DNA from 4 places in the Paenarthrobacter sp. JL.01a genome. Region 1 is predicted to be linked to each of the others. Evidence: riboswitches for the same ligand, from Rfam matches in the RefSeq annotation. Region 1 holds a riboswitch; each other region holds the start of a gene.
What was found. A riboswitch is a leader RNA that binds a small molecule or an ion and turns the genes downstream of it on or off. The one in region 1 is predicted to bind thiamine pyrophosphate.
Positions count from the first base shown of each region.

Region 2: another riboswitch for thiamine pyrophosphate. It lies ahead of thiD (bifunctional hydroxymethylpyrimidine kinase/phosphomethylpyrimidine kinase); the one in region 1 lies ahead of N5P29_RS18440 (ECF transporter S component).
Region 3: another riboswitch for thiamine pyrophosphate. It lies ahead of thiC (phosphomethylpyrimidine synthase ThiC); the one in region 1 lies ahead of N5P29_RS18440 (ECF transporter S component).
Region 4: another riboswitch for thiamine pyrophosphate. It lies ahead of thiO (glycine oxidase ThiO); the one in region 1 lies ahead of N5P29_RS18440 (ECF transporter S component).

Region 1 covers NZ_CP104877.1:3,887,466-3,889,660, forward strand. Annotated here, with positions in the region: gene N5P29_RS18435 (ABC transporter ATP-binding protein) at 1-646, opposite strand, end outside; gene N5P29_RS18440 (ECF transporter S component) at 646-1,266, opposite strand; TPP riboswitch at 1,343-1,478, opposite strand; gene N5P29_RS18445 (NUDIX hydrolase) at 1,651-2,195, shown strand, end outside.
Region 2 covers NZ_CP104877.1:2,559,609-2,561,803, reverse strand. Annotated here, with positions in the region: gene N5P29_RS12055 (Rne/Rng family ribonuclease) at 1-630, shown strand, start outside; TPP riboswitch at 716-814, shown strand; gene thiD (bifunctional hydroxymethylpyrimidine kinase/phosphomethylpyrimidine kinase) at 805-2,195, shown strand, end outside.
Region 3 covers NZ_CP104877.1:2,644,277-2,646,471, reverse strand. Annotated here, with positions in the region: gene thiC (phosphomethylpyrimidine synthase ThiC) at 1-1,013, opposite strand, end outside; TPP riboswitch at 1,009-1,116, opposite strand; gene N5P29_RS12485 (amidohydrolase family protein) at 1,201-2,195, shown strand, end outside.
Region 4 covers NZ_CP104877.1:2,991,848-2,994,042, forward strand. Annotated here, with positions in the region: gene thiO (glycine oxidase ThiO) at 1-993, opposite strand, end outside; TPP riboswitch at 985-1,105, opposite strand; gene thiE (thiamine phosphate synthase) at 1,133-1,816, shown strand; gene N5P29_RS14020 (RNB domain-containing ribonuclease) at 1,930-2,195, shown strand, end outside.

The DNA.
Region 1 (2,195 bases):
CCCTGTGTTCCACGACCACCAGCGTGGCGCCCGTCTTGTCCAGGCAGCGCCGCACTGCGTCCCGGACCTCCAGGACACCTGCGGGATCGAGGTTGGCCGTGGGTTCGTCAAGCAGGATCAGCCCGGGCCGCATCGCCAAAATGCCCGCCAGCGCAAGCCGCTGCTTCTGGCCTCCGGAAAGTGCCGCCGTCGGGTGGTCCAGCGCCAAACCGCCGCCCGCAGCGGTACGCAAGCCGACGTCGTCGAGCGCTTCATGCACGCGGGACCAAATCTCGTCCCGGGGCACGGCCAGGTTCTCCGCACCGAAGGCGACGTCGTCGCCCACGCGCGAGAGGATCACCTGGGTTTCGGGGTCCTGCTGCATCAGTCCCGCCCGGCCACGGGACTCGCGGGGCGCGACGCCGTCGATCAGCAGCGAGCCGGTCTCGTCCGAGTCGTCTTCCTCATCACCCAGCACCCCGGCCAGGGCGTGCAGGAGCGTGGACTTGCCGGCCCCCGAAGGACCCAGCAGCAGGACCCGCTCCCCCGGTTCAATCCGGAGGTCCAGGCCCTGGATGGCGGGGGTGGAACGGCCGGCATGCCGCCATCCCCACCCCGCGGCGGAAATGGCGGCAGGCATCATCGAACCGCTGTGTGTGGCGGGCATCAGCTGAAGACTGGCTCCGAAGCGGCCTTGCGCGAGGCGAAGGAGCTCAGGACGCCCGTCTTGGCCAAACCGCGGGTGGCCACCCAGGAAAGGGCCCCTGCGATGATGGCGCCGGAAAGCGTGCAGAATGCGATGTAGGTGAGCTTGTCGATGGCCTCATAGGCGATGTTCCAGCCCCACGGGAGGAAGGAGTCGTTGAGGCCGCAGAAGAGACCCGCGCCTGCGCCTGCGAGGAGCGAGGTGGGCAGGTTGAACTTCTTGTAGCGGAACGCAGCGAAGATGAGTTCGGCTCCCAAGCCCTGCAGGATGCCGGAGATGAGCACCGTGGTGCCGTACTGCGAACCCATGATGAGTTCGCCGGTGGCGGCCACAGCCTCGCAGAACAGGGCTGCGCCGGGCTTGCGGATGATGAGCATGCCCAGGACCGCGGGGATCATCCAGCCGCCGGCGATCAGGCCGGTCAGCGGTGGGTAGGCCGCGTTCATGGGGATGGATACCAGTGCGGCGCCCTGGGACCAGGCCCAGAAGATCACGCCGCCGGCGATGGCGATAAGGGCTGCCACCACGATATCTACAACACGCCAGTTATAACTGGTCTTCTTCACGTTTACCGTGGTCATTTTTCTGCCTCCTGAGGTTACAGGAGGGGAAAGTGCTCCCCGGCTTCCGGCCGGCGTGCGCCGTCCGGACCCGGACACTCTGAGAAGCTCGACTCCCTTGCGCCGGTACTAACCGGATCAGGTTCGAGGGTCTGCGGCTGTCCGCACTCTCAGCGCCCTCGCGTCTCCTGCGTGGTGCAGGATTCGACGGCGGCGCTCCCCTGTCGTTATCAAATCTGCCCTGATGGGCTGGTTCAGTTTACACCTTGGCGTGCTTGGGAGGCCGGGCCAGGCGGGGTAGGCAGGTCATATTCCGCCCTTGCCGTTGCGAGGCCCGCTCTGCGCCCCATTCCTCGCTCGTAGCACGCAGAGCAGGCCCAGCAACGCACCTGCAAGAATGACTTCATGACGGATGTTCCCGGTTCCAGCCTTCCCGACACCACGCCAGTGTCCGAGCCACGCCTCGCAGCCAGCGTGATCCTGCTCCGCGATGCCCCCTCCGGGCTTGAGGCGTTCGTCCAGCACCGGGTGAACACCATGGATTTCGCAGCGGGGATGGTGGTGTTCCCGGGCGGCCGGGTGGATGCCGCGGATCAAGCCGGATGGGATTACCCGGCGGAACTTCTCCACAGCCACGCTGCCGCTTGGGGGCAGAGTTCGATTTCCTCGGATCCAGCCCAGGCACAGAAGGCCGCGGGAGCTGTCCTGGCGGCAGCCATCCGCGAAGTCCAGGAAGAGGCGGGTCTTGCCATCGAGGCCGCAGCCCTGCGCCCGTGGGCCAACTGGATCACCCCCGTCGACATGCCCAAGCGTTTTGATACCTACTTCTACATCGCCAAGCCAGCACCGGAGGCACAGCCCCGGCACCAAACCACGGAGGCTTGGCAATCATTGTGGATGCCTGTCAGCGGGATCCTGGCTGCCGAAGCCGAAGGCAGGCTCAAGTTGAT
Region 2 (2,195 bases), 1.3 Mb from region 1:
ACAAGGGCAGCCTTGGCAACCATCGCGGCGGCCGCGCATGCTGCCCACCTTCACGATGACGAAATCCACAAGGCCGAAGAGCTGGCCCGGGCTGCCGGACAGCACGACGCCGGTGCGGGACCCGTTGGCGCTGTGGCAGTGGACGCTCCGGCGGACCAGGCCGCAGAGGCCCACGAGGCTGCCGTCCGTGAAGCACGCTCCACCCCGGTGCTGCGTTTCGGCGGCGAAGAGGTTGCGTTGCCGTTCGTCGAACACCACGACGAGCCGCAGAGCTCCGAGCCCGCCATGAGCTTGGACCGTTTGGCTGAGGCGTTCTCGCACCTCGGGGCCGCTCCGGCGGCCGAGGAAGAGGGCACCCAGGAAAGTGCAGCGGCTCCGGCCGCCGCAGCCCGGGTTCCCGCGTCAGAGGAAGCTCCTTCGGCTTCGCGTGGCCGCCGGGGCCGCCGGAACCGCAGTGCCAGCAGGGCACAAGGTGCAGCCAACGAGACCAGTGTTGAGCACCACGAGGAAGCTGCTTCGGCTGCCCAGGGTTCAGCCCACGAGTCCAAGGCGCCGGCAGAACCGGTCAGAAAGCCGGCTTCAGAGGGACCCATCATCCTTGGTGTCGGCGTGCCGGCTTCCGAGCTCTGATCGACCCAGCGGTTCCAAGGGCCCTGTAATATCCGCCAAGAGCGGGCATTGCGGGGCCCTTGCCATTACCGGTGCGTTAGGCTGGGGGACTGACACGGGGTGCCAGGCGTTGGGCCGGGCTGAGATCCAGACCCGTTGAACCTGTCCGGTTAGCACCGGCGAAGGGATGTCCTCATGGCTGAGTTGTCGTATTCCTCTGTGTACCCGTTGGTGACTGACCGCAGGCAGACCCCGCGGGTACTGAGCATCGCAGGTTCCGATCCCTCCGGAGGAGCCGGAATCCAGGCAGACCTGAAGAGCATCGCCGCGCACGGCGGCTACGGAATGGCTGCCATCACTGCCCTGACTGCACAGAACACCCAGGGTGTCAGTGCGGTGCACGTACCTCCGGTGGAGTTCCTGCGGCAACAGTTGACCGCGATCAGCAGCGACATCGCCATCGATGCCGTCAAGATCGGGATGCTGGGGGACGCAGAGGTGATCGATGAAGTCCGCAGGTGGCTCGGGGAAGTGCGTCCCGCCGTCGTCGTCCTTGACCCGGTGATGGTAGCCACCAGCGGTGACCGCCTCCTGACGGAGTCGGCAGGGGACGCTCTTCGTTCCCTTCTTCCGTTGGCGGACCTCATCACGCCCAACCTGCCGGAGCTTGCCATCCTGTTGGGCGAGCCTGAGGCGCCCGATTGGGCGTCGGCCCTGGAACAAGGCAAGCGACTGGCCGCAGAGTGCGGCAACACCGTGCTGGTCAAGGGCGGGCACTTGGCGGGATCGGAGTGTCCGGACGCGTTGATCAACACCGGTGGCTTGTTGGAACAGGACATCGTGGAGGTAGCCGGTCCCCGGATTGACACAAAGAACAGCCATGGCACTGGGTGCTCGTTGTCTTCGGCGCTGGCTACGGTCCAGGTACGTACGGGTGACTGGGAAGCTTCGCTGCGAGAGGTGAAACCGTGGCTGCTCCAAGCGCTGAGGGGGTCAGCTGGGTTGGAGGTGGGCGAAGGCAACGGGCCCGTGGACCACTTCCACCACCAGCGCAAGCTCCACACCGGCGGGTTCGCTGCCACGTTGTGGAAAGAGGCCGTCCCTGAACTTGAAAGAATCCATGAGCTGAACTTCATCCAGGAACTGCAGTCCGGGCAGTTGCCTGAGACGGCGTTCAGCTACTACCTGGCACAGGACGCCATCTATTTGAATGGCTATTCCCGCGTGCTGGCCCGGGCAGGTGCCTTGGCGCCGACTGAAGAGGAACAGCTTTTCTGGGCCAAGGGCTCCCAGCAGTGCCTGGAAGTTGAATCCGAACTGCACAGGAACTGGCTGAGCACCCGTGAGGCGTCGGACGTGACCGGGCCGGTGACCAAAGCCTATGTGGACCACCTGCTGGCCGCTTCGACGTCGGGCAGCTACGCAGTGGTCCTGGCCGCGATCCTCCCTTGCTACTGGTTGTACGCGGAGGTGGGGCAAAAGCTCCACGCCGCTTTTGTGGAGGCTGGCGCGTCAGCCGCCCATCCTTACGCGGAGTGGCTGAGGGCGTATGCCGACGAGGCCTTTGCCGCCGCTACCCGCGAGGC
Region 3 (2,195 bases), 1.2 Mb from region 1:
TCGTCGAAGTGCGTGTAGAGGAAGTTCTCCTGGTGGTGGGCCAGGCACCATCCGGCCATGATGGAGCCACCGCGGGAGACGATGCCCGTGACGCGGTTGGCAGTCAGCGGCACATACCTCAGCAGCACACCGGCGTGGATGGTCATGTAGTCCACGCCCTGCTCGCACTGCTCGATCACGGTGTCGCGGAAGATCTCCCACGTGAGTTTGTTGGCCTCGCCATTGACCTTCTCCAGCGCCTGGTAGATGGGCACTGTGCCGATGGGTACCGGGGAGTTCCGGATGAGCCACTCGCGGGTGGTGTGGATGTCGTCGCCGGTGGACAGGTCCATAACGGTGTCCGCGCCCCACTGGGTGGCCCACTGCAGTTTGTCCACCTCTTCGGCAATGGAACTGGTGACGGCCGAGTTTCCGATGTTGGCGTTGATCTTCACCAGGAAGGCCTTGCCGATGATCATGGGCTCGGACTCGGGGTGGTTGATGTTGTTGGGAATGATCGCCCGGCCGGCGGCCACTTCGCTCCGGACCAGTTCAACGTCGCAGTTCTCCCGCAACGCGACGAACTGCATTTCGGGGGTCACTACGCCATTGCGTGCGTAGTACATCTGGGTGACGGTTTTGCCTTCGATGGCGCGGCGGGGCACAGGCTGCGCCCCTTTCCACTCCGCAGAGGCCGCGCCTCGCCGCAAAGCTGCCTTGCCGTCGTCGAGCAGGTTACGTTCGCGGCCCGTGTAGGGTGCGGTGTCGCCGCGGGCTTCAATCCAGGCGGACCTGAATGGTTCGAGCCCCACTACGGGATCGCTCCCGGGGCCGGCCGTCCGGTAGACCTGCAACGGCGCGTTGGCCTGGCCGTTGGGGGAGGGCTCAAGCGAAATTTCGGTCACCGGAACGCGGATGCCGCTGGCTGGGTCTTCAACGTAGGCGAGCGAATGGGACTTCAAAGACTGCGTAACAACCGTGTCTTCGGCCGGGCTGTTTTGGGCAGGGCTGTGCTGTGTTTTGGTGGTGCTCAAAGGATTACTCACTTCCTTCGCCGGCATTACCCGGACAGGTTCAACGGTCGCAGGCTGCCTCAGCCCGATCTCAGCCCCTGCAAGGGCCCCCGTGTGGTCGTAGACGAAGCTACCACAGCTGCCATGGGGCGCCCAGTCACATGAAGGCCGCACCTGCGGCAGCACTCGTGCGGACTAGGATTTTGGCATGTCCAACATCATCGAATTCACCGGACCAGTGCTCGTTGCCGCGAATCAGGAACGACGCGGAATGTGGTCCGTCGGAGGCGCACTGACGTTCGAACGCCCGACGACTGAACCGGACAGCGTACTTGACGGCTGGGTCCTGCCGGGATTCGTTGATGCCCATTGCCACATCGGGCTGGGCCCCGGTGGTGCGGTTGATGAGGCCACTACCCACGCACAAGCCCAGGCTGACCTGGCCGCCGGGACGTTGCTCATTCGCGACTGTGGATCGCCCAGCGATACACGATGGGTGCAGCAGCGCACGGACCTGCCCCGCCTGATCAGATCCGGCCGCCATATCGCCCGAAGCCGCAGGTACCTGCGCGGATTGGGTCACGAGATCGAGCCGGAGCAGTTGGTCGAGACCGTACGGAAGGAAGCCCGCGACGGCGACGGCTGGGTGAAACTGGTGGGGGACTGGATTGACCGGGGCATTGGTGACCTGGCTGCCTCCTTTCCAGCGAAGACGGTCAAGGATGCCATTTCCGCCGCCCACGACGAGGGCGCCCGGGTCACGGCACATTGCTTTGCCGAAAACACCATCGACGACATGCTCGATGCCGGTATCGACTGCATCGAACACGCAACGGGTCTGTTGCCACGCCACATTCCACGGCTCGTGGAGCAGTCCGTCCCGATCGTTCCCACGTTGATCAACATCGCCACCTTCCCGGAGATCGCTGCCCAGGCCGCGCCCAAATTTCCTGGTTACGCGGACCACATGACGCGCCTCTGGGAACGCCGGCGTGAACGTGTGGTGGAGGCGTACGAGGCCGGAGTTGCCATCCGTGCCGGTACGGACGCCGGCAGCGTCATCAGGCATGGTCGGATTGCAGATGAGATGAAGGAACTGCACGACGCCGGCCTGCCGCCTGCAGCGGTCCTCGACGCCGCCACGTGGGGCGCCCGCAAGTGGCTGGGAGCCGAGGCCATCAGCGAAGGGGCGAGTGCCGACGT
Region 4 (2,195 bases), 900 kb from region 1:
CGCCCGGGCAGTCGCCTCAAGGAGTTCCAGTTCGGCAACTGCAGGCACCAGGACCTGGGCGTCACGCAGGAGTTGGTAGACACCACCGGCAGAGACGGCGTTGGAGGTCGCAGACAAACTGTCCTCGCGTTGCGTAGCGCCGATCACCACGGTTCCGTCTTCCCTCGGAACAATGTAGACAGGCACTCCGCGGACCATGCCCCGGACCGTCGCTGTTACCAAGGGACTTAAGTGGGCGGGGACGCGCAGCCGGAGGATGTCTCCGTAGACCGGCCTGACCGGAAGGCTGAGCCCCTCAGGAAGGCCCTCCAAGTGAGTAGCTCCGAGTCCATTGGCCACGACCGTTTCGGCGGCATGGACGGTGCCGCCGTTTTCAAGCTCGACGCCGGAAACACGGTCTCCGTCCCACAGCAACCCGCGGGCGGAGGCGTCAATGGCGAACCCGTCCCTGGCCCCCTGCACCCAACTGCCATCGTTTGGTGCGTGCGCAGCCAGCCCGGCCAGCAGATGCCCGGCCAGCTTCCGTGGATCCACCTGATGATCGGCGGGAATGTCGAAGGCACAGGAAATTTGCGGGCTCAGCAGTGGTTCGCGGTTCCTTGCTTCACGCAAGGAAAGCGGTTCGACCTCCAGGCCCGCCGCGAGCTGAACCGTGCGAAGGTCTGCTAGCGCCCGGCGGTCCGCAGCGTCGGCACCCACGGCGAGGGTCGGCGTCGTGCTGTATCCAGTGGCCTCCACTGGCTGAGGTAGGCCACCCACGAACGATGGCCACAATCGGGAAGACTCGAGCATGAGCTCCAGGAGGTCTTCTTCCTGGTAATGGAGTTCGCTCACAGGTGCCAGCATGCCGGCGGCGGCGAACGTAGCGCCGCTGGCGGGCGCCGGATCGATAAGGACCACGGAGCGGCCCAGCTTCCGCACTTGATGGGCAATGCCCAGGCCGATGACGCCTCCGCCAATGACAGCGACATCTGCGTGAATGGCTTCTGCCATCTGATTCCTTCCCTACGCCGGTACTAGCCGGATCAGGTCAAGCGGTCGGCTCTTAAGCCCTCTCAGCCGGACGGTCACAATGACGGTCGTCGCGGCTCCCGCGGTACGTGCCCAGTTTAGAGGAACTACTGTGGTTTCCATGACCCAGCATGAATCCCTCGCCTCGGCCCGCCTCTACCTGTGCACTGACGCGCGCAAACGACAAGGCGATTTTGAAGACTTCGTGGATGCAGCCTTCCAGGGCGGCGTGGACATCATCCAGCTCCGCGACAAGACGATCGAAGCGGCCGAGGAGTTGGAGTTGCTGGCCGTCCTGCGCAGCGTCGCGGAACGGCATGGGCGGCTGTGGGCAGTGAACGACCGGGCCGATATCGCCAGTGTTTCCGGGGCTCCGGTGTTCCATGTGGGCCAAAAGGACCTGCCTCTTGAGATCGCCCGCACCTTCCTCCCCGCCCCTGCCGTCATTGGCTTGTCCACCCACACTCCCGAGCAGGTCAATGCGGCCATCACGGCCTCACCGGGCGACGCGGGACTGGATTACTTCTGTGTCGGCCCCGTGTGGGCGACCCCCACCAAGCCCGGCCGTGAAGCCGTGGGAACCGGCTTGGTCACATATGCCGCAGAGGCGATCAGGCGCGCGGAGGAGACCACCGGCGGGGCCGTTGATTTGCCCTGGTTCGCAATCGGGGGAATCGACCTCGGCAACGTCGAAGAAGTAGTTGCCGCCGGAGCCAGCCGCATCGTCGTCGTCCGCGCCATTACCGAAGCGGAAGACCCGACGGCGGCAGCCAAGTCGCTGCTCGAAGCCCTCGACGCCGCTTAGCGGCAGCTCAGCAGGGTACCGCCGGCAACACGCCCGCGGCCGCTTGGCGGCTGCGGGCTTTTTGCCGGTGGGCGTCCAAGACTATCGGCCTGTTTCGGGCTACGCTGATTTTCGTGTCACATCACCGGATAGCGCCCAACGTCGACGATTCATCGGACCAGCTCGCCGCAGCCCTCGCGGCCCTGAGGACGGAGCTGGAGCTGCCCGGCGAGTACCCAGTTGAGGCCGTGCAGGAGGCGCGCGACGCCGTCGAATCCCTTCACCTTCCCGACCGGGACCTGAAGGACATTCCGTTCGTGACGATCGACCCTGCGACGTCCACCGACCTCGACCAGGCCCTGTTCATTGAGCGTGCCGCCGAAGGGTACAAAGTCCTTTA